One region of the Priestia sp. 3CA3 genome, then DNA from elsewhere that is predicted to be linked to it. Evidence: riboswitches for the same ligand, from Rfam matches in the RefSeq annotation. Region 1 holds a riboswitch; each other region holds the start of a gene.
What was found. Region 1 has a riboswitch for S-adenosylmethionine ahead of AC1VNJ_RS18495 (phosphoadenylyl-sulfate reductase). Riboswitches for the same ligand answer to the same signal wherever they lie in the genome.
Positions count from the first base shown of each region.

Region 1 (9,826 bases):
TTCTTTAACAATATCAACAATTGTACCAAGAGTTCCAGTTACAGTGCGCTGGTCCGCACATGTGCCCCAGTGAATCAATGCAATTGGCGTAGCTGAGGTTTTTCCATGTTCCATTAACTGTTGGCAAATGTACGGTAAGTTCCTCACTCCCATATAAATGGCAAGAGTATCTACACCTTTGGCTAGGCTATCCCATTTGATTGCATCATGCTCGCTGTCTTTACGGTGTCCTGCTACAAAAGCAAAGCTTGCGCTGTATTCCCGGTGAGTGACAGGGATTCCTGCATAAGCAGCAGCTGCGATACCTGATGTAATTCCTGGAACAATTTCAAATGAAATGCCCTGTTGCACGAGAGCTTCTGCTTCTTCCCCTCCGCGTCCGAAAACAAATGGATCTCCGCCTTTTAAGCGCGTTACAATTTTCCCCTTTTTAGCGAATTTCACTAAAAAGTTATTGATTGTTTCTTGCTTGAGGGTATGGTAGTTTGGAAGCTTTCCGCAGTAAATAATATCAGCATCACTTTTAGCATACTCCAGCAGGTCCTTATTCACTAAACGATCATATAAGATAACATCTGCTTGCTGAATTGCTTTCAACCCTTTTAATGTAATTAAATCTGGATCTCCTGGTCCTGCACCGACTAGATATACTTTCCCCATGAATGCCTTTCACCCTTCCATCATTTCCACGTCTCCGCAGCGCTCCCAAATTTTAATTTGAATTAGAACAGCGGACAAAGTCCGCTGTCATTTAGATGAATTTTCGGTTAGATAAATATTCAATAACAGTTTGTACACATTCTTCTACAGACTGTGTGCTTGTATTAATTGTTACTTCAGGATTAGCAGGTGACTCATAGGGAGAATCAATTCCTGTAAAATCACGGATTTCTCCGCTTCTTGCTTTTTTGTAAAGGCCTTTTGGATCTCTTTTTTCACATTCTTCTAACGGACACTCTACGTATACTTCCAAAAATTCATTCCCCTCTAAGATCTCACGCACTTGAGCGCGATCTTCTTGGAATGGAGAGATAAATGCTGTTAGTACCACTTGACCGCTGTCTACGAACAGCTTAGAAACCTCACCGATACGGCGAATATTTTCTGTACGATCTTCAGCAGAAAACCCTAAATTCTTGTTTAAGCCAAAACGAACATTGTCACCATCTAATACATAATTGCGAATATTTTTATCAAAAAGCGCTTTTGCCACTGCGTTTGCTACGGTAGATTTACCTGAACCCGAAAGGCCCGTAAACCATAATACAAAACTGTGATGATTATTTTGCTCGCGTCTTTCCTGTTTTGTAATTCCAGCATCATGCCACGTAATGTTTGTTGATTTACTCACTTCAACCGCTCCTTATTTTGAAGATACTTTTTGTTTTGCTAATCCCTTAATTAACACTTCAATTACTTCTTTACGGCTGAATGTGCTTGGTGGCACTTCTCCGTTACGAAGCATTTCACGTACCTTGGTACCAGATAGAATCATATGATCTTCCTTGCTGTGAGGGCATGTTTTCGTTGATGCCATCGCTTCACACTTCTTGCAGTAGAAGCTGTGTTCAAAAAATAAAGGTGTAATTCCTAATTCATCTGCCGTAAAGTTACTGAAGATTTTTTGTGCATCATATGTTCCGTAGTAGTCACCAACACCAGCGTGGTCACGGCCTACAATGAAATGCGTGCATCCAAAGTTTTTTCGAACCATTGCATGGAAAATAGCTTCTCTAGGTCCAGCATAGCGCATTGCAGCAGGGAAAACTGCCAAAGCTACACGATCGCTAGGATAATAGTTCTCTAAAAGTACTTCATAACTTTCCATACGGATATCTGCTGGGATATCATCTGACTTTGTTTCTCCTACAAGTGGATTTAAAAACAGGCCGTCTACAATTTCTAATGCTGTTTTTTGAATATACTCATGCGCACGGTGAACAGGGTTACGAGTTTGGAATCCAACAACCGTTTTCCAACCGCGCTCTTCAAATGCTGCTCTTGTTTCAGTTGGATCTAGGTAATACTTTTCAAAACGCGTTTTAGGTGTACGTTCTACAAGTACGATTGGACCTGCTACATATACATTTGGGCGTTCCATCATTTTCTTCACACCAGGGTGGGCAAGTTCTGCTGTGCGGTACACATTTTCCGCTTCTTTTTCTTTATTTGGCGTATATACTTCAGAAACTTCTAAAACACCATATGTCACACCGCTTTGAACTAGTTTTACTTTGTCGCCAATGTTTAATTCTTTAGCCTGCTCTTCTGTTACGGGAAGAGTAATAGGAATACTCCATACAGTTCCATCTGCTAGACGCATATTTTCAACAACTGATTGATAATCTTTTTCTCCTAAAAACCCCGTAATTGGGCTATAAGCACCAATTCCAATTAGTTCTAAATCGCTTAGAGCCATGTTGTCTACTTCAATTTCTTTTGTTAGTGACGTGTAGTCATATGTTGGTTGATATAAATTAATTAATTCTCCACCGTGTGCTTGAATTGTTGTCATTTTGTAAAATCCTCCTTAAGTAATTAACACAATATAATAAAAAGCACTTGAATCACGCAGTCATTTTTTCTTTTTCCGACTGCAGGCTTGCTCTTTTTCTTCTAGTCGTTCTAGCTAAGCTTAGAATACCTCCTGTAGCAATACATCCACTAGCTAGCACCACAAATGAATATAAGTCGCTTTCAAGTACTAATTTCACAAGAACATATGAGATTACGAGTGAAAATACAGGGGATACCACCCAAACCTTTAACATTTGAATGACCACTTCTCGCTGTTCTTTCGTAAATCCCGTTTTCGCTGCGCCTATTCCAATAATAGAAGACGTAGTGACCTGTGTAAGCGGTACTGGCAAACCAAACAGTGAAGCGACTGTAACAAGAGAAGCACCAGTACCCGAGATAATACAGCCTTCTCCTACAGAATAGCGAGTAATTTTTTTTCCGTTTGTTTCAATAACTCGGCCTCCTAGTAAAAGAGCTCCGAGCGCCACCGCCAATCCTCCTGCTATGACACCCGTTGTAGCATCCATTAATCCAGCTCCTACTAGAGGACCGACAGCATTTGCCACATTGTTCATTCCAGCTGAGAAGGCTTCAAAGAATCCCGTTGCAATAACTAAAATCGTTAAAACTCTTTTCCACTTTCCCTCTGCTTCTTTTTTATGCGCTCTGCGCTTTATCAATTTCCCAATCAAAAAAGCAATAACAAATGAAACTAGCGGAACAATAATCCAAAAAGACATGACAATTAAAAGTTTTTCTACATACAGAGATTGATAAGCTACCCCTACTCCAACAACTGAGCCAACTGTTACTTCACTTGTTGATAAAGGGATACCAATCAAATTCGCGAAAAAGAGTGACAGCGTTGCAGCAGCCAGAATGATAATAACTAATTCTACTGACAGCAGTTTTTCAGGTATGATACCTGAACTGATGGTTTTTACCACCTCACCGCCTCCGGTAACAGCTCCGAGCACAATTCCTACAGCACAGATGAACAGGGCCACTCTTCGCTTTTTAATTGCACCGGAGCCGTATGAAACGCCCATAGCAGCTGCTGCACCGCTTGCCCCAATATTCATTGCAAAAAAAAGCGCAATGATAAAGGCAACATATAAAAGCATCATTTATTCAGCTCTTTCGTATTTAAGATTCGTGTAATCCGCACTCCACTTTTTGTGTACCTGCCCATCTTCCTGAACGTAAATCGTCTACATTATAGGCAGGTGCGGTACAGGGCTCACAGCCGATACTTGGGTAGCCTTGATCATGAAGTTTGTTGTATGGCAAATCATGCTTATACACATAACGCCAAATTTCTTTCCATGACCAATGAATTAACGGACAAACTTTCACCTTCTTGAATTTCTCATCTTTATTAAAATAATTCGTGTTGGCACGAGACTCAGACTGCTCACGTCTCAAACCGGAAATCCACGCATCATAAGGAGCAAGGGATTCTCTTAGCGGAATGATTTTTCGAATTTGACAGCATAGGTTAGGCTGACTCTTCCAAAGCTCATCTCCATGTTTTTCAGCTTGTTCTGCAAGAGTTAAATCCGGCTTTTTCATATGAATACGTAAATCAGGGAAGCGTTCTTTAATTGCATCAATCACTTCATATGTTTCTTTAAAATGAACCCCTGTATCTAAAAAGACAATTTCAGCATCTTTTTTCACTTTTGAAATTAAATCAATTAACACGATTCCTTCGATCCCAAAGCTTGACGCATAAATAATTGAATCTCCATAGGTATCATACGCCCACTGCAATGCTGAAAGGGCTCCTTTTGTTTCATCTTTACTGTCGAACTCTGGAAATGTATCGCTCCAGTTTTCGTACGTATATAAGTCTGCCATTTTCTCCACTCCAATTCTTAGTTATCCGCGTTATCCAATAAAAAAAGACGGTTTTACCCACTAGAATTGGATAAAACCGCCTCTAGTGTGTCTAGTCAGCGAAACTATTTAATTCTTACTTTGCTTCGGCGTGTTCAAAGGTTTGTTTTAAGTCGGGGGTTTACAGTCATCGTTGTCCCTCCTCAAAATATCTCTTGCGCTATATCAAAATAAAAAGTCTTCCGTATTGAAAGACTGGGTAGGCAATAATTTTCACCTTATCTTTCAAAATGATACACACTTTGCTGGAATTAGCACCTTGCTAAGCAGGTTGCCGGGGTTCAGCGGGCCAGATCCCTCCACCACTCTTGATAAGCATTTTTTAAAAATTTTAGCATATTTAGAATATTTGTCAACATTAAAAATTATATATCCGATAAGAAAACTATACTTTAAATTCACAGAAATATCTATACTTTTATTTAAAACAACATATGTAAATTTAACCCAAATGTGAACATATCAGTTTATAAAACGCTTTCTTTTTTCCCCGACTTTTTATGTTCTCTTGCTAAATAAAATGCAAAATCTCTCTATAAAATTAATAACGGATTTATGAGCTTTACGGATAATTCACCCACATTAGCACACATTACAGATAACACTGACTGACAGATAGGAGCTATATAAGATGGAGAGACAACCCTTTCAATTAGACGATACAATTAAAAATAATGTGCGAACATATTTACAGCAGATTTCAACTGAAGCCTCTAATTTAATTAAACATTTAGACACGAGTGATCATTGTATTTTATGTGATTTTGAGGAGATGAGAAGGTTATTTCAAGATGTTCAAGCTACGGCCGCCTCTTATTACTTGCGTCATTACTTATCGCCTTATACATTTGAATACGCTGCTCTGTCCCTAGCTATTCATAACCTCTCTGAGAAACGTCACGGCGCTTTAATTGTCATTGAACGGGAACAAAATGTTGATCCTCTTATTCAAAAAGGAATGCCTATTCAAGCTCCTGTCAGCGCTACGCTAGTTGAGACACTGTTCTATCCAGGGACACCCTTACATGACGGAGCCGTCCTAATTAGAAATAATCAGCTTATTTCAGCTGCTAATGTTTTACCTCTCTCGTCTATTATTTCAACGAACAAAAAGTTGGGAACACGTCACCGTGCAGCAATTGGAATGTCGGAAAAATCGGATGCATTAATTTTAGTTGTATCTGAAGAAACAGGTAAAATTTCGTTTGCTCTTGATGGAAGCCTCTACCCTATTCACTCCAGCAAAAATATGATTTAAGAGCCCTTTCCTGATAAGCAGCCCTATCTTGACTTATCTATCCTTTCTCTTTAATATATTTCATAGTTTTTACATACTATAGATACGGGTGATGCATATGGCAATTTTAAAATTTGAACATGTAGGCGTTCAAGTAAAGGATATAGAAGAATCTATTGAGTTCTATACACAAAAAGTGGGATTGGAGCTCATCGAAACACTACCACATACCGATCCGTCTTTGAAGCTAGCTTTTCTAGGTTTAGAAGGCAATGTAATCGTAGAGTTAATTCAAGGGTATAACTCAAGCTTACCTAGTGAAGGTAAAGTTCATCATTTTGCGCTGGCAGTAGATGGAATTGAAGAGGAGTTTGAGCGTTTAAAATCAGCAGGCGTTTCATTTGTGGAAGAAAACATTGTAACTTTGCCAAATGAAGCAAGATACTTATTTTTCTACGGTCCAGACAAAGAATGGATTGAATATTACGAAGTAAAAAGATAAAGATATCTTATACCTTCAGTGAAAAATGGTCATACTGTGGCTATGACTAATCACTGGAGGTTTTTTTATGATGGAATGGCTATTATTCCGACTTTTTCGTCGTTCTATTTTAGTGCGGCTTCTTTTTATTATCGGCTGCCTTGTTTTACTTTTCGGCATGCTTATACATTTCCTAGAGCCGCAAACGTTTGGGAATGTGTTTGAAGGAATTTGGTGGGTTATTATTACAATCTCTACTATAGGATACGGTGATTTTGCTCCCACCACTACGATTGGAAGGTTAGCTGCAATTATTTTAGTCCTGGTTGGAACGGGATTTATTACTACTTATTTTGTCACGCTTTCTAAAATTGCTGTTTCCGCTGAGAGCGCTTATTTGGAAGGGAATTTAAAGTTTTATGGAAAAGATCACTTCATCGTTGTGGGGTGGAATGAGCGCGCCAAACTCGTGCTAGAGTCTTATCGCGACGCATTTCATAAAGAAGACATTGTTCTTATCGACGACTCTCTGACTAAAAACCCCATGATCTGTGATCGCGTTCATTTTATTAAAGGAAGTCCCTCTCACTATGAGGTATTAGAACTTGCCAATGCTCGGTGCGCAAAAAAAGTGCTGATTACTGCCGATCAGCATAAGACAGAAGAATATGCAGACATGAATACGATTGTTACGCTAGTCGCTCTGCAAGGATTGAACCCTTCTATTTACAGCATCGTTGAACTGTTAACAAAAAAGCATATTCAAAATGCGCAAAATTTGGGGGTAAATGAAATGATTAAAACAAACGAGTTGATTAGTCAGGTCATGTACGAACATATTTTTGTGAAAAAATTAGAGAGTTTAAGAAAAGAATAATCCTTTCAATTATTGAAGCAGCGCCTCTTCTGCCTCTCTAATTAGCTCTTCTCCTAAGCTGATATACTTTTCTGGAAATGAAGCGTCTGCGTCTTGGGGTTCTGCAAACTGGTTAAATGAAGCACCCACGTTTCCATTGTGAACATTGTCATCTAAGCCAATTTGATACTTATGTGAAAGTAAAAATGGCGTACCAATCTGTACGGTTGTTCCTTTAGAATCCAGTTCTCCATTCGTAGCTGTAAACGGGATGCGTAAAAACTGATAGCCGACTTCATCATTCATCTTATAGTCGAATGAACCATGATCATAATCCCAATTTCCTCCAATGTTATACCCAAGCGGCTTAAGCGTTTTTTCTAATTCATAAAGCTTGAATAATGTGCCGTCTAATCTTGAAGATAATTCAATCATCTTATCCCTCCTCTGTTTTAACATGTCCTTTTTCCAGCTTTTTATCCTTTATCTCAAAAGCAAAAAAGTTCACCTTCTAACAAGAAGGTGAACTTTTTATTTATTTCAAACGCTTTTCTAATTCTGCTTTTTTCTCTTCAAAACCAGGTTTTCCAAGAAGAGCAAACATATTTACTTTGTATGCTTCTACTCCCGGCTGATCAAATGGGTTTACGCCTAATAAATAGCCGCTGATTGCGCATGCTTTTTCGAAGAAATATACAACATATCCAAATGTATACTCATCTAGCGCTGGAATGTTCACAACTAAGTTTGGAACGCCTCCGTCTGTGTGAGCAAGCATTGTACCTTGGAACGCTTTTTTATTTACAAAGTCAACTGTTTCACCAGCTAAGTAATTTAGTCCATCTAAGTCCGCTGCATCTTCTTCAATTGTTAGCTCATGACGAGAATCTTGAACTTGTACAATTGTTTCAAAAATATCGCGACGACCTTCTTGTACATATTGACCTAAAGAATGAAGATCCGTTGAGAAGTTAGCAGATGAAGGGTAAATACCTTTTTGGTCTTTTCCTTCACTTTCACCAAATAACTGTTTCCACCACTCAGCAAAGTACTGAAGAGCTGGCTCATAGTTAATCAGCATTTCAATTGTTTTTCCTTTATTATAAAGAACATTACGAGCTACAGCATATTGATAAGCTGGGTTCTCTTCTAGCTCTGATGATGAAAATGCTTCTTGAGCATCAGCTGCCCCTTTCATCATTTGTTCGATATCAAGACCTGCAGCGGCGATTGGTAATAAGCCAACCGCTGTTAATACAGAATAACGGCCGCCTACATCATCTGGAATAACAAATGTTTCATAGCCTTCTTCGTCCGCTAATGTTTTTAATGCGCCGCGCGCTTTATCTGTTGTTGCATAAATACGCTTGCGTGCTTCTTCTTTCCCGTATTTCTCTTCTAATAATTTACGGAAGATACGGAAAGCAATCGCCGGTTCTGTTGTTGTACCAGATTTTGAAATAACATTAATAGAGAAATCTTTATCTTGTAAAACATCCATTAGGTCTTTCATGTATGTTGAGCTGATGTTGTTACCAGCAAAAATAACTTGCGGAGTTTTACGCTGTTCTTTTGATAATGTGTTATAGAATGAATGCTGAAGCATTTCAATAGCAGCACGAGCACCTAAGTAAGATCCTCCAATACCAATAACAATCAATACATCTGAATCCGATTTAATTTTTTCTGCACTTTTTTGAATGCGTGCAAATTCTTCTTTGTCATACTCCGTAGGAAGGTCTACCCATCCTAAAAAGTCGTTCCCAGCACCTGTTTTTTCATGAATTGAATGGTGAGCTACTTTCACGGCATCACGTAAGTATGTAAGTTCATGTTCACCAAAAAATGATAACGCGTTTGAATAATCAAAACGAACATGTGTCATAGTCTGTTCCTCCATTAAAATATCTTTATTTTCCACTTTATCGAAACTGTTAGCTGAATTCAAGGGAATCCACTTACAATTTGACACAATCATTATAGTTTGTTGAAACTGCAATCATTGTATGTACCCTTTTATTTAACGATAAATTCAGTTATGAAGTCAACTAATGTTCTTTGATTAAAAAACGTAATTCATGCACGATTACGCAAATAATAAGCAAATAAAAAACGACTAAAGAGTGGTCTTCAATCGTTTTTCATTTACTTACCGGATGGTGCAATATAGTTCATTTCACCTATCTTTACATATTGTCTCGGTTTATAAGAGGCTTTTAACAGGGAAGAGTCTATTGATATAGAATTTTCAGCTTCGTTTTTAGAAGTGAGTAGCATCCTGTTTTCTTCTTTCATTTCTAAGTGATTATTCAGTACAAATCCGCTCATACATAATGCGCTAAAAATGAGAAAACTGATGGTTATTTGTTTCCTATACATTTCCATCACCTCACTCTTAGAGTGACAATTTCACCTGATTTTTATACGTCTAAAAAAATTTTTTTATGTTTTTTTTATGGATTTTGTGACGAGTTTCTATTTATTTAATAAGGTTTGAAAAATCCGCTGATACTAAGAATTAGCATGGATGCATGCATAATTAAATTATTATATAATCGGTTACAGAATTGAATATCACAAGGAGGTTTGTCTTTTGTCGTGGTTGCACTTGGTGATTTTATCGCCTTTTTTATTAGCCTTTTTTGTCCCGCTTCTGTATAGGAAATTCCAGCGTATTCATACAGGGTGGTTCGTTTTACCTCTCCCACTTGTGTTGTTCATTTATTTCACACAATATATCAGTGGTGTTTCTAAAGGGGAAACCTACCTACATTCAATGAAATGGATACCTAGTCTGGGTATTAACTTTGATGCTTATGTGGATGGACTCGGT
Region 1 is NZ_JBXENJ010000007.1:4,720-14,545, forward strand. It holds gene cobA (uroporphyrinogen-III C-methyltransferase) at 1-660, opposite strand, end outside; gene cysC (adenylyl-sulfate kinase) at 752-1,351, opposite strand; gene sat (sulfate adenylyltransferase) at 1,364-2,515, opposite strand; gene AC1VNJ_RS18490 (inorganic phosphate transporter) at 2,568-3,647, opposite strand; gene AC1VNJ_RS18495 (phosphoadenylyl-sulfate reductase) at 3,667-4,380, opposite strand; SAM riboswitch class I at 4,635-4,737, opposite strand; gene cdaS (sporulation-specific diadenylate cyclase CdaS) at 5,051-5,677, shown strand; gene AC1VNJ_RS18505 (VOC family protein) at 5,775-6,158, shown strand; gene AC1VNJ_RS18510 (potassium channel family protein) at 6,226-7,014, shown strand; gene AC1VNJ_RS18515 (YugN-like family protein) at 7,024-7,428, opposite strand; gene AC1VNJ_RS18520 (glucose-6-phosphate isomerase) at 7,529-8,878, opposite strand; gene AC1VNJ_RS18525 (Na+/H+ antiporter subunit A) at 9,587-9,826, shown strand, end outside.

Region 2 (9,826 bases), on a different contig from region 1:
CGAAAATATTTCAGCGCGCCAAAGAAATACACCTAAACGCTGAATACAAAGATCCATCGCTTATGCGTAACAAATTGTCCCTCGATTTTTTCTCTTCTTTAGATGTTTTATCTCCCCACTCTCAGTTTGTCACTCTTAAGATTAATGGGAAAAATGAAGGAATATATCTTCAGCTCGAATCGGTAGATGAACTATTTTTGAAAAAAAGAAATTTAGCGGATGGATCTATATTTTATGCAGTAGACGGAGATGCTAATTTTTCTTTGATGAGCGATTTGGATAAAAAGCCAAAAACAACTTTGTTATCTGGATATGAAGATAAAGCAGTGAGAGAAGGAGACGAGGAAAAATTAGAAAAGTTTATATTTAATCTTAATACATGGACAAATACGGAATTCGAACAGAATATTGAGAAGTACCTGAACGTCGACCGCTACTTATCTTGGTTAGTCGGTATTATTTGTATGCAGAATTACGACGGTTTTGTCCATAACTATGCGCTCTATCTAAATCATGAAAGCGGGCGCTTTGAACTAATTCCATGGGATTATGATGCAACTTGGGGAAGAGATGTAAATGGAAAAGTAATGGAAGGAGACTATGTCCGTGCACAAGGATTTAATACGCTTACAGCTCGCTTACTGGCGGTGAACAGCATTAAAAAGAGATATATTCAAAAAATGAACAATGTTCTAAATAATCAATTTACAATAGAATACATGAAACCAATCATTTATCAACTGCATGAGTATATTGCTCCATATGTATTAAAAGATCCTTACGTAAAAGATAACTTGGAGCAATTCCATAAGGAACCAGACCTTATGCTTTCTTTCGTAAAAGACCGAACAGCGTACATTAAAAGTCATCTTTTTGATTTTTGAATTTTACTAGACTGATAGGCAAAAGTGGAATTTAAGAATAATAGGCAAATGCAGGAAGACAATAGCTGTACATGATACGTATATATACATTATGAATGACCAATAAGGACAATTAATAAGGAGGAAAAATAATGAGTAACTATTACTACGACCAAAATCAAGACCAAACTCAAAATGCCAATCGTAGTCGCGCTCGTAAAGTTCAACAATCTGAAAGCACGGGCTACTCTGCCCACTTTAAACCATTAAAAGGGAGAGTAGTAACTGTCTATCGCGGAGGGCCTGAATCTAAAACGGGATATTTAATTGACGTTCAATCAGATTATTTAACACTTGCTCTTGAAACAAATCAAAATAACAACCAGCAAAATAATCAGCCGGCTCAGCTTATTCCACAGCAGCAGTATACATTTATTTATTATCAGCTTGCCCATGTTAAAAGCATTACAGAGGATACGAAGTCTAATTCGGCACAAACATTTTCTGGATTTAATAGTGAAGTAGAACTTCACAGAGCTAACACATTTGCAGGTACTCTATTATTAATGAAAGATAAGCAGGTGCAAATAAATCAAGGTGGTCCAGAGAAGAAAGTGGGTAAAATCCTTGACGTATTAGGCTCATTTGAATCTGCGTATGTCGTATTATTAACAGAAGATGACGGCGTCGTTTATATCAATGTAGAGCATATAAAGAGTGTAAGTGAAGTTGTAAGCAAAAATACACCTGTTGTTCCGCAAAATCCATTATTAGTTGAAGAAACACCTGATTATATCAAAGCGAAAAGTTTTAATGAACTGTTTGAAGAGTTTTCACATAGATGGGTAGCTATTAACGGTGGAGGCCCAGAGGCTGTGGAAGGTGTATTAGTTCAAAGCCGCAGTGGAAACTTTACTCTTGTACAAAATAATCAAGTTTTACGTTTACAACCAAGACACGTAAAAACCATTGCCTTAGGATCAAAAGGATCTTTCAAGCAAAATGAAGAAAATTCTGAGCAAAATGGAGATACAAATGAAGAAGATTCTATGCAAGAGTCAACTACAGTAGATAGAACCGGAGGTCGCACGGATGGCCGTACTGGAGACCGTACCGGAAGACGTACCGGAAGACGTACAGGAGGTCGCACAGACGATCGCTCGGGAGGACGCCGTACGGGTTCACGCTCTTCAACACCAGGTGAAAAAGTTATTAAAACGAAAAATTATCGTTGGAAAGCATGACGAACTGGAACGTAAAAGGTGCTTATAAAGCACCTTTTCTATCATATAGGAAAAAGGAGGAGAATGAGAATGAGTATGAATCATTATATTGATAAAATTGTTGAAGTCGATATATCAGGGAAAACAACGTTTATAGGAAAACTTGTTGATCTCGGGTTAGATGTAATGGTTTTATATAATGGACATGATTATTTGTATATTCCTCTTTTACACATACATCGCTTGCGAGAGGTTTCAGAAGAAGATTATACACCTTTACGAACCATAGAAGAGAACTTAATAGAAGAAAGTCAGCGGATTTCTTATCGTAATATTTTACAGCAGGCAAAAGGGAAATTTATTGAAATTTATGTAACAGGAGGAAAATCATTGCATGGCTATATTACAAGCGTGCTGAATGATTATCTTGTGTTTTATTCTCCAGTGTATAAAAATGTCTTTGTTTCTCTACATCATTTGAAATGGCTTACCCCTTATAGTAATGAGTTAACCCCTTATTCTTTAAGTGACAAAGAGCTCCCAGTAAGGCCTGCCTCTGCACCTTTTGTCAGAAACTTTGAAGAGCAGCTTAAAAAATATGAAAATCAACTGGTCGTATTAGATTTAGGGGATCAATCAGAAAAAATTGGCGTACTTAAAGAAGTTTCTAATAATATTGTTGAACTAATTACGGCAAATGGAGAAAGTATGTATTGGAAGTTAGCTCACGTAAAATCTGTGCACTTGCCTTAGAAAAAGAGACCTCGGTGTCGTCTCTTTTTTTATGTACTTATCAGGACAAGTATATTGAATAAACAAATGAGATGATTTAAATTTTTTAGAAAATTATGTTGACAATAAAGAAAATCTTTATTAAAGTTAGTAACAACAAACGTTAACCACCAACAATTATATAGAACTCTTATCAAGAGTGGCGGAGGGACTGGCCCTGCGATGCCCGGCAACCATCAAATGAAACATTCATTTGAACGGTGCTAATTCCTGTGGAACATCAGTATTGTTCTAACAGATGAGAGAAATCGTGTATAAACGAACACTCTTCCATCTGTGAAGAGTGTTTTTTATTTTGAGTTAAGGAGAGAAATAGATGAAAATTGAAACTTTATTAGTTCGTTCAGGAGTAGGTCGTGACCCTTCAACAGGTTCTATTACAACACCCATTTACCAAGCATCAACATTTGCTCATCCTGCTTTAGGGCAAAGTACAGGATTTGACTATGCACGTACGGCAAATCCTACTCGTACGGCATTGGAAGAAGCAATTGCTGCTTTAGAAAAAGGCGAAGTAGGAGTAGCATTCGCTTCAGGAATGGCGGGTGTAATGTCAGTTTTAGCGCTATTTAAAAACGGAGATCATTTAATTGTATCAGAGGATTTATACGGAGGAACGTACCGAGTACTAAATGAAATCTTTTCAGAGCAAGGAATTACTGTTTCGTACGTCAACACAGCCCATCTCGAGCAAGTAAAAGATGCGCTTCGTCCCAACACGAAAGCTTTATTCATTGAAACACCTACAAATCCAATGATGCACGTGACTGATTTGCCAGAAGCAATTGCGTTAGCTAAACAGCATGATTTGCTTACTATCATTGACAATACATTCATGTCCCCTTACTATCAGCGTCCTTTAGAGCTTGGAGCAGATATTGTGATACATAGTGCAAGCAAATACATTGGGGGTCATAATGATGTAGTTGCTGGTCTTGTAGTCGCTCGATGTAGTAGCTTAGGAGAAAAAATTCGTTTTTATCAAAATGCAGCTGGGGCAATCTTAGGTCCACAAGATAGCTGGCTGTTATTGCGCGGTATTAAGACGCTAGCGCTTCGTATGGAAAAACATAACGAAAACGCACTGAAAATTGCAAATTGGCTTACTGCTCATGATCTCGTGGAAAAAGTGTATTACCCTGGTCTTGAAACACATCCGGGCTATGAAATCATGAAGAAACAAGCAACTGGATTTGGAGGCATGATTTCTTTTGCTGTCTCACACCCTGACATCGTGTCAGTACTTTTAGAAAATGTTAAAGTTATTACATTTGCAGAAAGCTTAGGAGGCGTGGAAAGTTTAATGACATTCCCAGCTCGTCAAACACACGCTGACATTCCGGAGGAAATTCGAAATCGTGTCGGAGTAACAAACTGTTTACTTCGATTATCAGTTGGAATTGAGCACGCAGATGATTTAATTAAAGATTTAAAGGAGGCATTTGATGCATACCAACAACAATAAACATAGATTTGGTACGAACTTAATTCATGCAAATACAGGAATTGACGGTCATTTTGGAGCGGTTAACGTACCTATTTATCAAGTATCTACATTTAACCAAGAAGATGAGACGAACAACGGCCGCTATGACTATTCTCGTTCAGGAAACCCAACGCGTGAGGCTTTAGAAAACACTATTGCTCAGCTAGAAAATGGATACGCTGGTTTTGCTTTTTCATCAGGTATGGCTGCTATTTCATCGGTGTTATCTATTTTTGAATCAGGGGATGAAATTTTAGTTTCACACGATACGTACGGCGGGACATATCGTGTATTAACACGATTATTTTCAAAGTTTGGTATCAAAACAACTTTTGTTGATACAACGAAGGTTGAGAAAGTAGAAGAAGCTATTACAAAAGATACGAAGGCTATTTATATCGAAAGCCCTTCAAATCCATTTTTACAGGTAACGGATATTAAAGCAGTAGCAAGTTTGGCGAAGGAGCACAATCTCCTTACAATTGTGGATAACACGTTTTTAACACCTTATCTACAGCAGCCGATTGACCTTGGTGTAAATATTGTCATTCATAGTGCTACAAAATATATCAGCGGCCACAGTGACGTCATTGGCGGTCTAGTTGTGGTAAGCGATGAAAAGCTAGCGGAAGAAGTAAAGTTTGTACAAAATGCTTTTGGTGCTATCTTGGGACCACAGGATTGTTTTTTACTGCTTCGAGGCATTAAGACATTAAAAGTTCGTTTAGATCAGCAGTTAAAAACAGCGCTGCAGTTTGCAAAGTGGCTTGAAGAACAATCTCTAGTGAGCCGTGTATACTACCCGGGCTTAAAAAGTCATCCGGACCACAAACTCATTTCAGAACAAGCAAATGGATACGGAGCTATGATTTCTTTCCAAGTGCAGGATGAAAAAGTAGCACGACATATTTTACAAGGAGTCAAATTAGCTTCAATTGGCGTTAGTCTAGGTGCAGTTGAATCCATTCTCACGCATCCTGCAACAATGTCTCATGCAAGTATCCCAAAAGAAGTACGTGAAGAAAAAGGAATTACTGATTCACTTCTTCGCCTTTCAGTAGGGTTAGAGGAATTCGAGGATTTGAAGCAAGACTTTAACGCTGTTTTTCAAAGCTTAGAAGAAAAAGCGTTAATTAAATAAAAAAAGGACTTCCATTAAGGAAGTCCTTTTCTATCGTTATATACAGCTATCTAAAAGGTTTGTGTATAGGGACGCAAGCGCAACTTTTTCATCAGAGGAAAGGCTGCTGTTTAGAATTCTTTTTATGCCAAGGTGATATTTGACATGCGGTGTTTGCCGAACGCGCGGATGAGTCATTTCATCTCTTAAATCTTTCAAAATGGCTTCGTGAAGCTGATCTTCACTTGTCATGGATTGTTTGGAAGCAAACGAACGGTTTAACCATAGGGTTTGATAAGCTGCTAGTAAATGTTCAGAAGTCATTGTGCAAAGAGCTCCTTTAGATTAGTTTCTTCATTATAATAATCTATAGTTTATCATAAGTATTAATACGTGTACGTAACTTTTACAGAAGCGGATACAGTCAAGGACTGAGCTTGGATAGGGGGAGAGGCTGCTAATAACTTAGGCGAGGAGCCAGATGACTGATAGACGGGGCCTTCTTCGATTAAAATGGGGATTTGGTTAATAGGGAGCTGCAGCGTGTTGGCAATGGTAAAGGCCTTTTCTTTAGCGTTAAGCAAAGCTTTACTTATCGCTTCTTGTTCATATTTATCATCATTTGTAACGTGAAATTGAAGATCTTGCGCTACGTTGGCTCCGCTTGAAAACGTAGCGTTATAAACATCGCCAGCTTGTTTTACATCTTGTACTCTTACTCTAAACAAATGCTGTACTTCGTATCCTGTAAGAGTCGATTTTCCATCGCTGTAATCATATTTAGGATTTATAGTGAATGAAGCTGTTTCAATTTGCTGGTCGTTGATTCCAAGTTTTTTTATCTCTTGCAGCAGAGTATTTGAAACAGCTGAATTTTCTTTTAAGGCTTCTTGAACGTCTCGGTTTTCCGTGCGCGTTCCAATCGTCATGGAAATTTCATTTGGAATGGCTGAAGCACTTCCTTCACCAGTTACTTTAATTTCTCTATTTTGTGTATCTGCGCGCAGTTGCTGTGTAGGTTCGTAAGGGAAATAAGAATGTTGCATACAAAAACCTCCTTTATTAATCTTTAATATATATATGATAAGGAAGAGAGATTAAAAACAAAAAGAGATTGAGATATAACTAAATCAATTCAATCTACGTTCACTATCACAACCAAAAGCTCCGAACGATGAATCGTCCGGAGCTTCCTTCAATTGAAATATGTTTGTCCATCCTCTTTTTGTTTACTTCGATTCTTTTATTAAAATTTCTTTCATTTCAACAAATTGCTGTTGAACATCGCTTGATGGTTTCTTTGTTAGGAAACTTACAATAATGACAGCTAATAAACTTAAAAAGAACCCTGGAATCATTTCGTAAAGAGTATCCTTCAACGGAGTATTTACCCAAATTAATACCGTGACAGCACCTACAATCATTCCTGCAAGTGCTCCCCATCGAGTCATACGCTTCCAGTATAGACTTAGTAAAATAGCAGGACCAAATGCAGAACCAAATCCAGCCCAAGCATATCCGACAAGTCCTAAAATCGTATCACTAGGTTTTAAAGAAAGCAAAATACCAATAATTGCAACACCTAAAACGGCAGCTCTTCCGACTGTTACAAGCTCTTTGTCAGAGGCTTTGCGTCGGAAAAATGTTTTGTAAAAATCTTCTGTAACAGAGCTTGCCGTTACAAGCAGCTGAGAAGAAATCGTACTCATAATTGCCGCTAGTAGAGCTGCATATAAAAATCCAGTAATTAACGGGTTAAAAAGTATATCTGCAAATTTAATAAAAATAGTTTCAGGATCTGCTAGTTTCATACCCGTTTTTTCTACATATGCAATTCCAACAAGTCCTGTCAGCATAGCACCAATAATAGAAATAATCATCCAGCTCATTCCAATACGACGTGCGGGTTTTAACTCTTTAACAGAAGAGATAGCCATAAAGCGAACGATAATATGAGGCTGTCCGAAATAGCCAAGTCCCCAGGCCAAGAAAGATATAATACCTAAAACGGTTGTACCTTTAAAAATGTCCAGGTATGCTGGATTAATGTTCTGTACAATATCCATTGTTGTGTTAACGCCTCCAACATTGGTGAAAGCTACAATGGGTACTAAAACTAAGGCAAGAAACATAATAACACCTTGAACAAAATCTGTTAAACTAACAGCTAAAAATCCACCGAAAAGAGTGTAGGCAATAACAACAGATGCTGTTACAAATAAGCCAATTTGATAATTCACACCAAATGCCGATTCGAACAATCGTCCGCCTGATACCATACCAGCTGAAGTGTAAAGAGTGAAGAAAATAAAGATAACAATCGCTGATACTGTTCGAAGAATCTTGGCGTGGTCGCCAAAACGATTTTCAAAAAAGTCTGGAATTGTAATAGAGTCGTTCGCTACTTCCGTATAAGTGCGAAGACGCGGAGCGAGGATTAAATAATTTAAATAAGCACCAATAGATAAACCTACTGCAAGCCATAAACTTGAAAGGCCTGTCACATACATGGATCCTGGAAGCCCCATTAACATCCATCCACTCATATCTGAAGCGCCAGCTGAAAGCGCAGTAACGGCCGGACCTAGTCCGCGTCCGCCTAGCATGTAACCCGATACGTCTTGAGTTGTTTTTGTGTAGGCATACCATCCTATTCCAAGCATTCCTACAAAATAAATGCCCAGTGAAATATAAACACCAATATCCACCAAATCTCCCCTTTATGCATTTTTTATGCATGAAACGAGCACTGCTCGCCATGCAAACATCTTATGGTTTCTAAAACTAACAAACTTTTCCCTTACTATCAACCCACAAAACCGTAAATTACCTAAGTCTAAAATCCCCTAAACCTTTATATTACAGAAATGAAAACGTTTTCAAAATAAAGTAAAATAAAAATATTCAGAAATTTATAAGAGCAATTTTTATGCAATATTTTATGCAAAAAATAAAATAAAAAGAGCATTTCGTAAAATGCTCTTTTGTCATTCATGTATATTAGCGTGAGTTCGGGAATACGCGGCGAACCACTTCTGAAAACTCGTCAAACAGTCCAGAGACTGGTTTGCCGGTTTGAAGCTTGTCTACATATCCGTTCATACGGTTTACAAAGTCAGGGTTTGTTGATACAAACACTCGATGAACACTGCCGTCAGCTTTTCTCACTTCATGTGCAATCTTATGCTCCATATCTTTTGTGAGATTACCTTCTTTGTTATCGTCTAATACAGCTGCTACGTAAGCTGTATGATCGGTTACGATTACGTTAGCATCTTTTACGTTTTTTAACGCTACGATACGATCAGCTGCCACATCGGCTACTCTCATTCCGCCGGACTGATTGTACTGTTCTTTTTCATTACGCTGTACGTCTTGCGTATCGTTTACATCATTCATTTTCGTTTTATTGTTTCCATTTTCATATGTGACGTTGCGAACTGTATTATCGTCAATGACGCCATCTTTACCTTGATCTGCTGTGCTGCAGCCGAATAAAGAAAGGGTCGTCATGCAGCCTACAACAAACAAAAACGATTTCTTCATGATAGTATCACTCCTTATAAGTTTTAACCTTTCTTATAATTTGTTAAAAACGTGTGAAGCATACATGAAAAATATAAAAAAGCCTATACTATCGAAAAAGGAGGAATATGTATGAGTGGAATCCAACAAAGCATATTTGTGCTTCATACAAAAGAAGAAAACCATGAAGAAACAACAACGTTTGCGTTAACTTCAGAAGAAGCTAAGCTGTTATTTGAGACCCTGCAAAATAAGCGAAAAGAAATTATCGACGCCCATATTGATAACATGTTGACGTAAGGAAGATAATATTTTGCAAAACGGCTGAGCCGTATGCTAAGAATGGCCCAATATTTGCATTCTACATATAGGTATAGTATAATGTAAACGCAACCAAATTTAATAAATGTAATGAATACTACGTTTGACCATACACTCGAATTAGATTTAGTGAAAATTCACTTGTTATAAAGGAGATCTACTTCGCGTAGGTCTCTTTTATAATATGTGAATTTTTTATTTACGGTATAAATGTAAATATAGAGTAACATATTAAAATTTTTACATTTTTTGGAGGTTTTTTACATGGCTACTACAGGTACAGTAAAATGGTTTAACAGTGAAAAGGGCTTCGGTTTTATCGAAGTACCAGGCGAAAATGACGTATTCGTTCATTTTTCAGCTATCCAATCTGAAGGCTTCAAAACATTAGAAGAAGGCCAAAAAGTTGAATTTGAAATCGTTGAAGGCCAACGTGGACCTCAAGCGGAGAATGTTGTAAAATTATAATTCAACGCTACATATGAAAGCTGCCAAT
Region 2 is NZ_JBXENJ010000005.1:333,286-343,111, forward strand. It holds gene AC1VNJ_RS15865 (CotH kinase family protein) at 1-884, shown strand, start outside; gene AC1VNJ_RS15870 (spore coat protein) at 1,016-2,107, shown strand; gene AC1VNJ_RS15875 (hypothetical protein) at 2,177-2,839, shown strand; SAM riboswitch class I at 3,006-3,123, shown strand; gene AC1VNJ_RS15880 (trans-sulfuration enzyme family protein) at 3,195-4,343, shown strand; gene AC1VNJ_RS15885 (trans-sulfuration enzyme family protein) at 4,324-5,505, shown strand; gene AC1VNJ_RS15890 (hypothetical protein) at 5,542-5,808, opposite strand; gene AC1VNJ_RS15895 (SIMPL domain-containing protein) at 5,871-6,530, opposite strand; gene putP (sodium/proline symporter PutP) at 6,714-8,192, opposite strand; gene AC1VNJ_RS15905 (YhcN/YlaJ family sporulation lipoprotein) at 8,485-9,030, opposite strand; gene AC1VNJ_RS15910 (hypothetical protein) at 9,142-9,309, shown strand; gene AC1VNJ_RS15915 (cold-shock protein) at 9,595-9,798, shown strand.
Region 2: it holds a riboswitch for S-adenosylmethionine, as region 1 does, so the genes downstream of both, AC1VNJ_RS15880 (trans-sulfuration enzyme family protein) here and AC1VNJ_RS18495 (phosphoadenylyl-sulfate reductase) in region 1, are expected to answer to the same signal.

Region 3 (9,826 bases), on a different contig from region 1:
ATTTGCTGGTGAACACGTTCTGCTAATCCTTCAGCTAGTTCAAGCGCAAGAGCTTGGAACACGTGACTCTTTAAAAACTCGCCGTTTTCTTTGAATTTCGCCGCGCGTTCGCGAATGCCTGTTCCTGCTGTTACAGAGAAGAAACATACATAGTCCATCTCTTTTTCTTTAGGCTTTGCAAAATCAGATAAGCACAGGAACTGTCCTTTTGCTTGTCGAGGGAAGGTAAAGCGTTCAATTTCTGTTTTTTCATCAGCAGGATCATAAATAATTAAATCATTTCCGTCTGCTTGAGCAGGGAAGAACTGATAAATAACCGCTGGTTTAATTAAGTTTTCTTTTAGTGCCAGTTCGAGAAGGTCATCAACGGTTTCTTTTAATTGAACAGCACGCTCGTCTTTTTCAGCAAGCAGCTTATTCACTTTTCCTTTTAGTCCTAAGTGATGGCCTAAAAGCATCTGCCAGTTAATATACGGAAGAACCTGTGCCAAATCGTAGTGTTTGACAACGTGGCGCTTTAAATCAGCCGGTACAAAAACAGGAACATCCGTTGAAATGGCGGATCTTTCTAAAACAGCCGTAGCTGCTTGAGCGGTTTGAGGCTGGCGTTCTCGAACCGTTACTTTCTTTTCTTGACGCGTTTTTAAATCTGCTAAAAGCTGAATAACTTCTTCTTTGTTCTGCAGCTTATTTGCTAACGCTAATCCGTCCATCGCATCTTTGGCGTAGAGGACGGCACCTTCATATTCTGGGGCAATTTTAAAGTCAGTAAATTTACGGGAAAGGGCAGCGCCTCCTACCATAATTGGAACATCAATGCTTGATTGCGTTAAATCTTGTGCAGTTAAAACCATTTGCTGAGCTGATTTTACTAAAAGACCTGACAGGCCAATGATGTCTGGCTTTTCGTCTTTTACTGCTTCAATCAGCTGCTGCGGCGTTACTTTAATTCCTAAATCAATGACTTTAAAACCATTGTTGCTTAAAATGATGTCTACTAAGTTTTTACCGATATCGTGCACGTCGCCTTTAACCGTTGCAAGAATCACTTTTCCTTTTCCAGAATCATTTTCAGTTGCTTCCATATGAGGTTCTAAAAAGGCAACGGATGCTTTCATAACTTCCGCACTTTGAAGCACTTCTGCTACAATCAGCTGGTTGTCATTAAACAAACGTCCGACTTCCGCCATCCCCTTCATAAGCGGTCCGTTAATAATATCTAACGGATCATCATATTGAGCTAAAGCCTGTTCTAAATCAGGAAGCAATCCTTCTTTTGTACCTTCGACAATATACATTGCCAATCGTTCTTCAAGTGTTAACGTAGAAATTTCTACTTTTGCTTCTTTCTTTTTATCACGATAAAAGTCCGTAAACGTGCTTAACGTTTCATCAGTTGTGTTAAATAATAACGCATTAGCAAGCTCAATTTCAGCTTCTGGAATAGAAGCATAGCGCTCTAATTTTTCTGTATTAACAATGGCATAATCGAGTCCAGCCTGCGTACAGTGATAAAGGTAAACCGCATTTAGTACTTCACGTCCGACTGGAGGAAGACCGAATGACACGTTACTTACGCCGAGAATGGTCAGGCAATCAGGCAGGGCTTCTTTAATCATTTTAATTCCCTTAACTGTTTCTTCAGCAGAACCAATATATTGTTCATCACCAGTCCCTACAGGAAACACAAGAGGGTCAAAAATAATATCTTTTGGATTAAAGCCATGTTTTTCAACAAGCAAATCATGTGAGCGTTTAGCAATCTCTACTTTTCTTTCTGCAGTAACGGCCATGCCTGTTTCATCGATTGTACCGACAACCAGAGCTGCACCGAATTTTTTTACTAGCGGCAAGATTGCATCAAAACGCTCTTCACCATCTTCTAAGTTAATGGAGTTGATAATGACCTTACCTTGCGAGTACGTTAAAGCTTTTTCAATAACTTTCTCGTCAGTTGAATCGATTACAAGAGGAACCTTCACTTTTTTTACAACTTCTTGAATAAATTCCTCCATGTCTTCCATTTCTTCACGGTCTGGATCTGCTAAGCAAATATCAATAACGTGAGCACCATTTTTAACTTGAGCACGCGCAATTTCAGATGCTTCTTCAATTTTCCCTTCCGCAATCAGACGCTTGAACTTGCGAGAACCGATTACATTCGTACGTTCTCCCACAAAAAGAGGGCGCATAGAATCGTCATATACAAGCGGTTCAATACCGGTTACAGCATGATTATGCTCGGAGCGATCAAGCGAACGAGGAGCAACCTCTTTTACCGCTTCAGCAAGTGCTTTAATATGAGCAGGCGTTGTACCACAGCATCCGCCTACAAAGTTCAGCCAGCCTTTATCAGCAAATCCTTTAATTTTTTGAGCCAGCAGCTCAGGGGACTCATGATAATTGCCTTCTTCATCCGGAAGTCCAGCGTTTGGATAACAGCTAACAGCTGAAGTGGCTAGGTCTGAAAGAGAGCGAATATGATCCGTCATAAATTCAGGACCTGTCGCGCAGTTAAGTCCGACTGAAAGAGGCTTCATGTGTTCCAGTGATAAGTAAAAAGATTCGATATCTTGACCAGCGAGAGTTGTTCCCATTGGCTCAATCGTTCCTGAAATCATAATTGGAACTTCTATTTTCAGTTTTTCAAACGCCGCTGTAATGCCTAAAAACGCAGCTTTTACGTTCAGCATGTCTTGACAGGTTTCGACTAGAAGTAAGTCGACGCCGCCGTCTAACAAACCCCGAGCTTGCTCTTCGTACGATTCTACTAACTCAGGGAATGTAATACCTCCCGTAACAGAGAGAGTTTTAGTGGTAGGGCCGATAGCTCCAGCTACGAACCTAGGCCATTCGGGAGTTGAATATTTATCGCGGGCTGCACAAGCAAGCTTCACAGCTTCGATATTCAATTCATACGCCAAGTGGCCTAAATCGTATTCATCAAGTACGGTAGATGTTGAGCCAAACGTATTGGTTTCAATGATGTCAGCACCCGCTGCAAAGTACTCTTCATGAATGCGCTGAATCACATGAGGCGCTGTTCGGGTCAAATATTCGTTGCAGCCTTCATATTCTTCGCCGCCAAAATCTTCAGCGGTTAAATCAGCATCTTGAATCATCGTTCCCATTGCTCCATCGATGACGAGTATTCGCTTCTTTAGTTGTTGTTCGATAAGTGAGCTCATTTATATCTTCCTTTCTGATGTAACGAGTTGCTTGTCATGAATATAGCGTGTTAGAATTTCGGTCATTTCATAGCGCATAAACGGCGTAATTAAGTAAATACCGTCAAATAGCTCATATGCTGTATCAATTAAGTGTTTTGCAATCGCAAGGCCTTCGACTTCACCGCGAATCCGGTCATTTCCCGTTGCGTCCATACGTTCTAGAATATCTTCTGATAATTTAATTCCAGGTACTTCATGGTGAATAAATCGAGCATTTCTTGCGCTTGTTAACGGCATGATCCCGATGTATACCGGTGTTGTTAAATGTTTGGTTGCTTCATATACCTCTTCAATTTGCTTAGTTGAATAGAGAGGCTGAGTAATGAAATAGTGAGCCCCGCAGTCGATTTTCTTTTCCAAGCGCTGAACGGCTCGGTCTAAGTGACGCACGTTTGGGTTAAAGGCAGCTGCAATGGAAAAATTGGTTTTTTGACCAAGCGGTTTGCCGGAATAAGATAGGCCTTCATTAAACTGAGCGATTAAACTAATCAAGTCAAATGAAGATAAATCATAGACCGAAGTGGCGCCAGGGAAATCGCCAACTTTTGACGGATCACCGGTAATTGCAAGCACTTGATTCATTCCTAGCGTATGAAGTCCCATTAAATGAGATTGAAGTCCAATTAAATTTCGGTCGCGACAGGTAATATGAATAAGCGGTCGTGCTTTTGTTTCTTGTTGCATCAGTGTTGCCATTGCCAAGTTGCTGATGCGAGGTGAGGCAAGAGAATTATCAGCTAATGTAATAGCATCTACGCCGACTTTATCAAGTGCTTTTGCGCCTTCTAAAAATTTCGTCGGACCAAGCTGTTTAGGCGGATCCAGCTCGACGATAACCGAGCGGCGCTTCTTCACAATTTCGTGCATATGAGGTTTATCCTGCTGCTCACGCTCTTGAACCGTAACGGCTGGTCTCATTTTAACGACTTTGCTTGTAATCGGAGGCAGGTCTTTTAAGGCAGACGACATGGCGCGTACGTGAGCTGGTGTTGTACCGCAGCATCCTCCAATTAAGCGAACCCCTTGTTCGCGGAATAAACGCGCGCTTTCTACAAAGTAGTCTTCATTCGTTTCATATTCCAGCTTGCCTTCCACATACGCCGGAAGGCTGGCATTAGGGTAAGCTGATAAGAAAGCACGATCAGGAAGCGGTACTTCTTCAAGAGACTGAATCATATGATAAGGACCTAAACGGCAGTTTAGCCCGACAACATCTGCTCCCAAGTCTTCTAATTCTTTTAATGCATCTGCTAAAGGACGCCCATCTTGCAGTACGCCAATATCATGCAGGGAAACGTGGGTAATAATAGGCTTATCCGTTTCTTTTCTTGCTAGTGTAAGAACGGTCTTTAATTCTTCGAAATCATAGTATGTTTCAAATAAAAGGCCATCCACGCCTTCATTTAAAAGCCAAAACATTTGTTCACGAATGCTTCGCTTAACCTCTTCTAAACTAATAGCATTTTTTTGGAAAGAACGAATTCCGCCGAGTGTACCAACCACGTAAGCCTGATCTTTTGCAGCTTGTTTCGCTAATTTTACACCAGCAACATTGATGTCTTTGACTGAATCTTCTAATCCATAACGGGCAAGTTTTTGATAATTAGCAGCGTACGTATTTGTTTGAATAACGTTTGCACCAGCTTCTACATAGGCTCTGTGAATACGAGAAACCTCTTCTGGTTTGGTGATGTTTAGTTCTTCAAAACAGCTGTCAATACCGTGTGAGTAAAGGAGGGTACCAGTGGCACCATCCCCAATTAAAATTTTAGACTTTAAATCTTCAAGTAACCCCATGTCAAAACCTCCTTAAATTGTTCCGCTTCTATTTCACGAGTGATTCGTTTTATGCAATATGCCGATAAAATAGAAAAAGTCTTCTTAAGAAGAAGACTTTTTTCGCCTTCTTATCTTCCAAGCAATAAATTGCTTGCTGGATTTAGCACCATGTCTCTAACGACTGGTTGCTGAGGTTTCAAAGGGCCAGTCCCTCCACCTCTCATGATAAGAATCAATTGTATATAATTGAAACATATTTTTTTAAATAGAAAGAATACTTATTTAATAATTTATCTGATTTTTAGAAATTATACAACAGTAAATTGTGAATTTCCAGCAAATATTGAGGAAAATTTAAAAGCTAAAGGAAAAATATCCGTATATTTTGTTTGAAAACTGCCGTTATGTTAAGGGATAAAGGGTTTTCATGAAAAAAACAAGAAGGAAATAAAAAAACGAAAAAGGAACAGCACCGGGTGAGGCGAGGATTTACATATAAAAGGCTCGTCTTTTTTTAACCGTTTCTACATATAGTGAACTATGAAGGGTAGAAGGGTGATGGGCATGAAAAGGTGGAAACTCACGCTGCAGGTTGCTGCTACGTATGTAGGCACCGTTGTAGGAGCCGGTTTTGCAACAGGCAAGGAAATTGTTCAATTTTTTACACAGTACGGGGAACTTGGAATGGTTGGAATTTTGGTCAGCGGCTTGTTTTTTATTTGGCTAGGTTCGAAAATGATGCTGCTTTCGCACGCAATTGGGGCTTCTTCTTATCAGCAGCTTAATACATATTTATTTGGTGATGTACTTGGAAAAGCGGTAAACGGTGTAATGATCGTCATTTTATTTGGAGTAACTTCAGTCATGCTAGCGAGTACGGGGGCAATAGGAAAAGAACAGTTCGGGCTGTGGCCTCCTGTTGGGATGGTTTGTACAATTGTTTTAACTTATATATTTATCGCAAGAGGAATTAACGGTATTTTAATGGTTAATTCTCTTGTTGTGCCGATGATGCTTTCATTTGCTTTTATCATCTTTGTGCCAAATGTCAGCTATTTCTCACTGATTCAAACGAAGCCAGACTTAACGCTCGTCACACAGTGGAAGTGGGCGGTTAGTCCCTTTTTATATATTTCCCTAAATCTAGCTTTGGCTCAGGCCGTTTTAGTTCCATTAGGAAGCTCCGTGAAAGATAAGAGCGTGATCAAAAAAGGGGCCGTAATAGGAGGATGTGTACTTACGTTTATGCTTGTTTCTACTCATCTTGCCCTTTCCAATTTGCCTTATTCATTTCAACTTGATATTCCTATGAGTGCCGTTGTTAAAAATATCTCAGCGTGGGTGAATGTTTTATTTACGGTAGTTGTGTTAGGCGAGATTTTTACTACATTGATTGGAAATGTATTTGGAATCGCTAAACAGCTTCAATCATTTCTTCCCCTGAATGACAAACAAGCTTTTGCGTTTATTATCTTGGCATGCTTTATTATCGGGCAATTTGGATATGCTCAGCTTCTTGAGTTTTTGTATCCGATATTTGGCTATATTGGACTAGCTTTTGTATGGATGCTATGTATTAAAAAAGAAAAAATAAGCTAAAAGCTGGATTTTGAAGAGCGGATGTGAAAAAACGAAGTTAAATGATGTGACAAGTCGATTTTACTTTGCTATAATGTAAAACAAATAAGACTCTAGCAGTCGAATATATTATCCTTCGGGGTCGGGTGTAAGTCCCAACCGGCGGTGATAAAGCATATGCTTTTAAGCCCGTGACCCGTTTTCATACGATGTATGTTAGCGGTGGATCTAGTTAAAATCTAGAGCCGACAGTAAAAGTCTGGATGGGAGAAGGATCAGGAAGCACAGTTGTTTTTTTGTGTTGTATTAATAAGGGACAGGTTTGCCTTTTTTAAAGCTACCCTTGTTTTCATACACAAAACATAACTGTTTATTTCGTATACAATTAGCGGAATTTTGCATAGATAAAACTGATTCAGCTCAGCCGACCCCTTGGACATTTGTTCAAGGGGCTTTTTTATTTTCAGTGGTTGGGGGAAAGATAAATATGAAAAAAAAGCAGCTGCTATTTCAAAACGGCATAAGAAGTTGGAATAGCGCCAAAGCAGGTGAAGAAAATGTTCACAGGTATTATTGAAGAAATTGGAAAAATAAAACGGATTCAAAAGGCTACAGAAGCAATTGTTCTTACGATTGATGCGAAGACCGTGTTAGAAGATGTGAACTTAGGGGACAGTATTTCAGTTAACGGCGTTTGTTTAACCGTAACAGCTTACTCTCAAAATGAATTTACGGTCGACGTCATGCCGGAGACGATTAAAGCAAGTACCCTGCAGCTTCTAACCGTTGGATCACGTGTTAACTTAGAACGGGCGATGGCTGCAAATGGCCGGTTTGGAGGGCATTTCGTTAGCGGACACGTTGATGGAATTGGAACCATTGTAAGCAAAACACGTAAAGGAAATGCCTTTTATTATGAAATTCAAGTCGACCCTGAACTTCGTGAATTTATGATGTTAAAAGGATCTGTTTCTGTAGACGGAACAAGTCTTACTATTTTTGATGTCAGCAACCAATCATTTACTATTTCTCTTATTCCTCATACGGTGCTTCACACAGTCGTGGGAGACAAACAGCGAGGAGACAAGGTGAATATTGAATGCGACATGTTAGCTAAATATATGCATCAAATGATGACGAATAAGTCAACTCCTGGCGTCTCGAATCGTTCAGGTAATATGAAGGATTTATTGCAGCAGCATGGTTTTACAAATTAACAGTGAGGTGAAAGAGATGTTTCATAAAGTAGAAGAAGCCATTGAAGAGTTAAAAAAGGGAAAAGTGGTTATTGTATGCGACGATGAAGATCGAGAAAATGAAGGAGATTTTATTGCATTAGCCGAAAAAACGACGCCTGAGGTTATTAACTTTATGGCTACTCATGGAAGAGGATTAATTTGTACACCTGTTAATGAAGAAATTGCGCATAAATTGAATCTTCACCCAATGGTAGTGAACAATACGGATGTACATGGAACAGCATTTACAGTAAGTATTGATCATATTTCAAGTACAACAGGTATCAGTGCGTACGAACGTTCTGCTACCGTTATGGCTCTTGTAAATGAAGCAACGGTAGCAAGTGATTTTCAACGACCAGGACACATTTTTCCGTTGATTGCAAAAGACGGGGGCGTTCTGCAGCGTGCGGGTCATACAGAGGCCGCTGTTGATTTAGCCGTGTTAGCAGGAGGAAAGCCTGCGGGTGTTATTTGTGAAATCATGAATGAAGATGGAACAATGGCACGCGTACCGGATTTAACAAAGATTGCAGAGCAATTTGATTTAAAAATGATTACAATAAAAGATTTGATTGCCTACCGCCGCAAACATGACCAGCTGATTAGCCGTGAAGTAGAAGTAAGCTTACCTACGGCATTTGGTGATTTTAAGGCTGTAGGATATACAAATAAACTTGATAATAAAGAACATGTGGCTCTTATCAAAGGTGATATCGATCATAATAGCCCCGTTCTCGTGCGTGTTCACTCCGAGTGTTTGACTGGAGATGTGTTTGGCTCTGAGCGCTGTGACTGCGGTCCTCAGCTTCACGCAGCTCTTACGCAAATTGAAGAAGAAGGACGCGGCATTCTGCTGTATATGCGTCAAGAGGGCAGAGGTATTGGCTTATTAAATAAGCTAAGAGCATATAAGCTGCAGGAAGAAGGATACGATACCGTAGAAGCGAATGAAAAACTCGGGTTTGCTGCGGATTTACGAGAGTATGGAATCGGTGCTCAAATCTTAAAGGACCTTGGAGTCAAACAAATGAAGCTTTTAACGAACAATCCTCGCAAAATTACTGGGCTAAAAGGCTACGACCTTGAAGTGGTAGAGAGAGTGCCTCTTCAAATGCCGGCAGTGGATGCCAATAAAAAATACTTAGATACCAAAGCTAAAAAACTAGGTCATTTATTACATTTATAAGTTTACACTTTTTTTCGTTATAACAAATGAAGCTAATTCATGAAAAGAAATGTAAATAACTATATATTACTACTAGCAGGAGGAACAAGAGATGAATCATTTATATGAAGGAAATTTAGTTGGCACAGGATTAAAAATCGGAATCGTGGTAGGGCGTTTTAATGAATTTATTACAGGGCGTTTACTTAGTGGAGCAGAAGATGCGCTTAAACGTCACGGCGTAGCTGATGAAGATGTAGACGTGGCTTGGGTACCGGGTGCTTATGAAATTCCATTAATCGCTAAAAAATTAGCTGAATCTAAAAAATATGACGCGGTTATTACGCTAGGAACGGTTATTCGAGGAGCTACTCCACACTTTGATTTTGTATGTAATGAAGTAGCAAAAGGCGTTGCATCTCAAAGCTTACAAACAGGCGTACCAATTATCTTTGGTGTATTAACAACTGAAACAATTGAGCAAGCAATTGAACGTGCAGGAACAAAAGCAGGAAACAAAGGATGGGAAGCTGCAGCATCAGCTATCGAAATGGCCAACCTTTCAAAAATGATTGAAGGATAATAGAGGTCATTCCAGTTTTTGTAAGATAAAGAGTTAAAAGAGGCTGAAACAAAAGTATGGTAGTTGAAAGAAGATCCGAACGATGAATCGTTCGGATTTTTTCATGGTTAGGGTTACATTACAACATAGGTTTCCTGTATGTAGGCTTCTAACTGTTGAGTGGAGAGCAGGGCGAAGGCTCCTGTACGGAAAGCGAAGCCTTGCAGGGAAATCACCTGCAGTGCAGCAAGCGATCCATACTATCTCATGT
Region 3 is NZ_JBXENJ010000005.1:216,219-226,044, forward strand. It holds gene metH (methionine synthase) at 1-3,188, opposite strand, end outside; gene AC1VNJ_RS15265 (bifunctional homocysteine S-methyltransferase/methylenetetrahydrofolate reductase) at 3,189-5,027, opposite strand; SAM riboswitch class I at 5,135-5,241, opposite strand; gene AC1VNJ_RS15270 (YkvI family membrane protein) at 5,574-6,608, shown strand; FMN riboswitch at 6,716-6,866, shown strand; gene ribE (riboflavin synthase) at 7,145-7,804, shown strand; gene AC1VNJ_RS15280 (bifunctional 3,4-dihydroxy-2-butanone-4-phosphate synthase/GTP cyclohydrolase II) at 7,821-9,014, shown strand; gene ribH (6,7-dimethyl-8-ribityllumazine synthase) at 9,106-9,576, shown strand.
Region 3: it holds a riboswitch for S-adenosylmethionine, as region 1 does, so the genes downstream of both, AC1VNJ_RS15265 (bifunctional homocysteine S-methyltransferase/methylenetetrahydrofolate reductase) here and AC1VNJ_RS18495 (phosphoadenylyl-sulfate reductase) in region 1, are expected to answer to the same signal.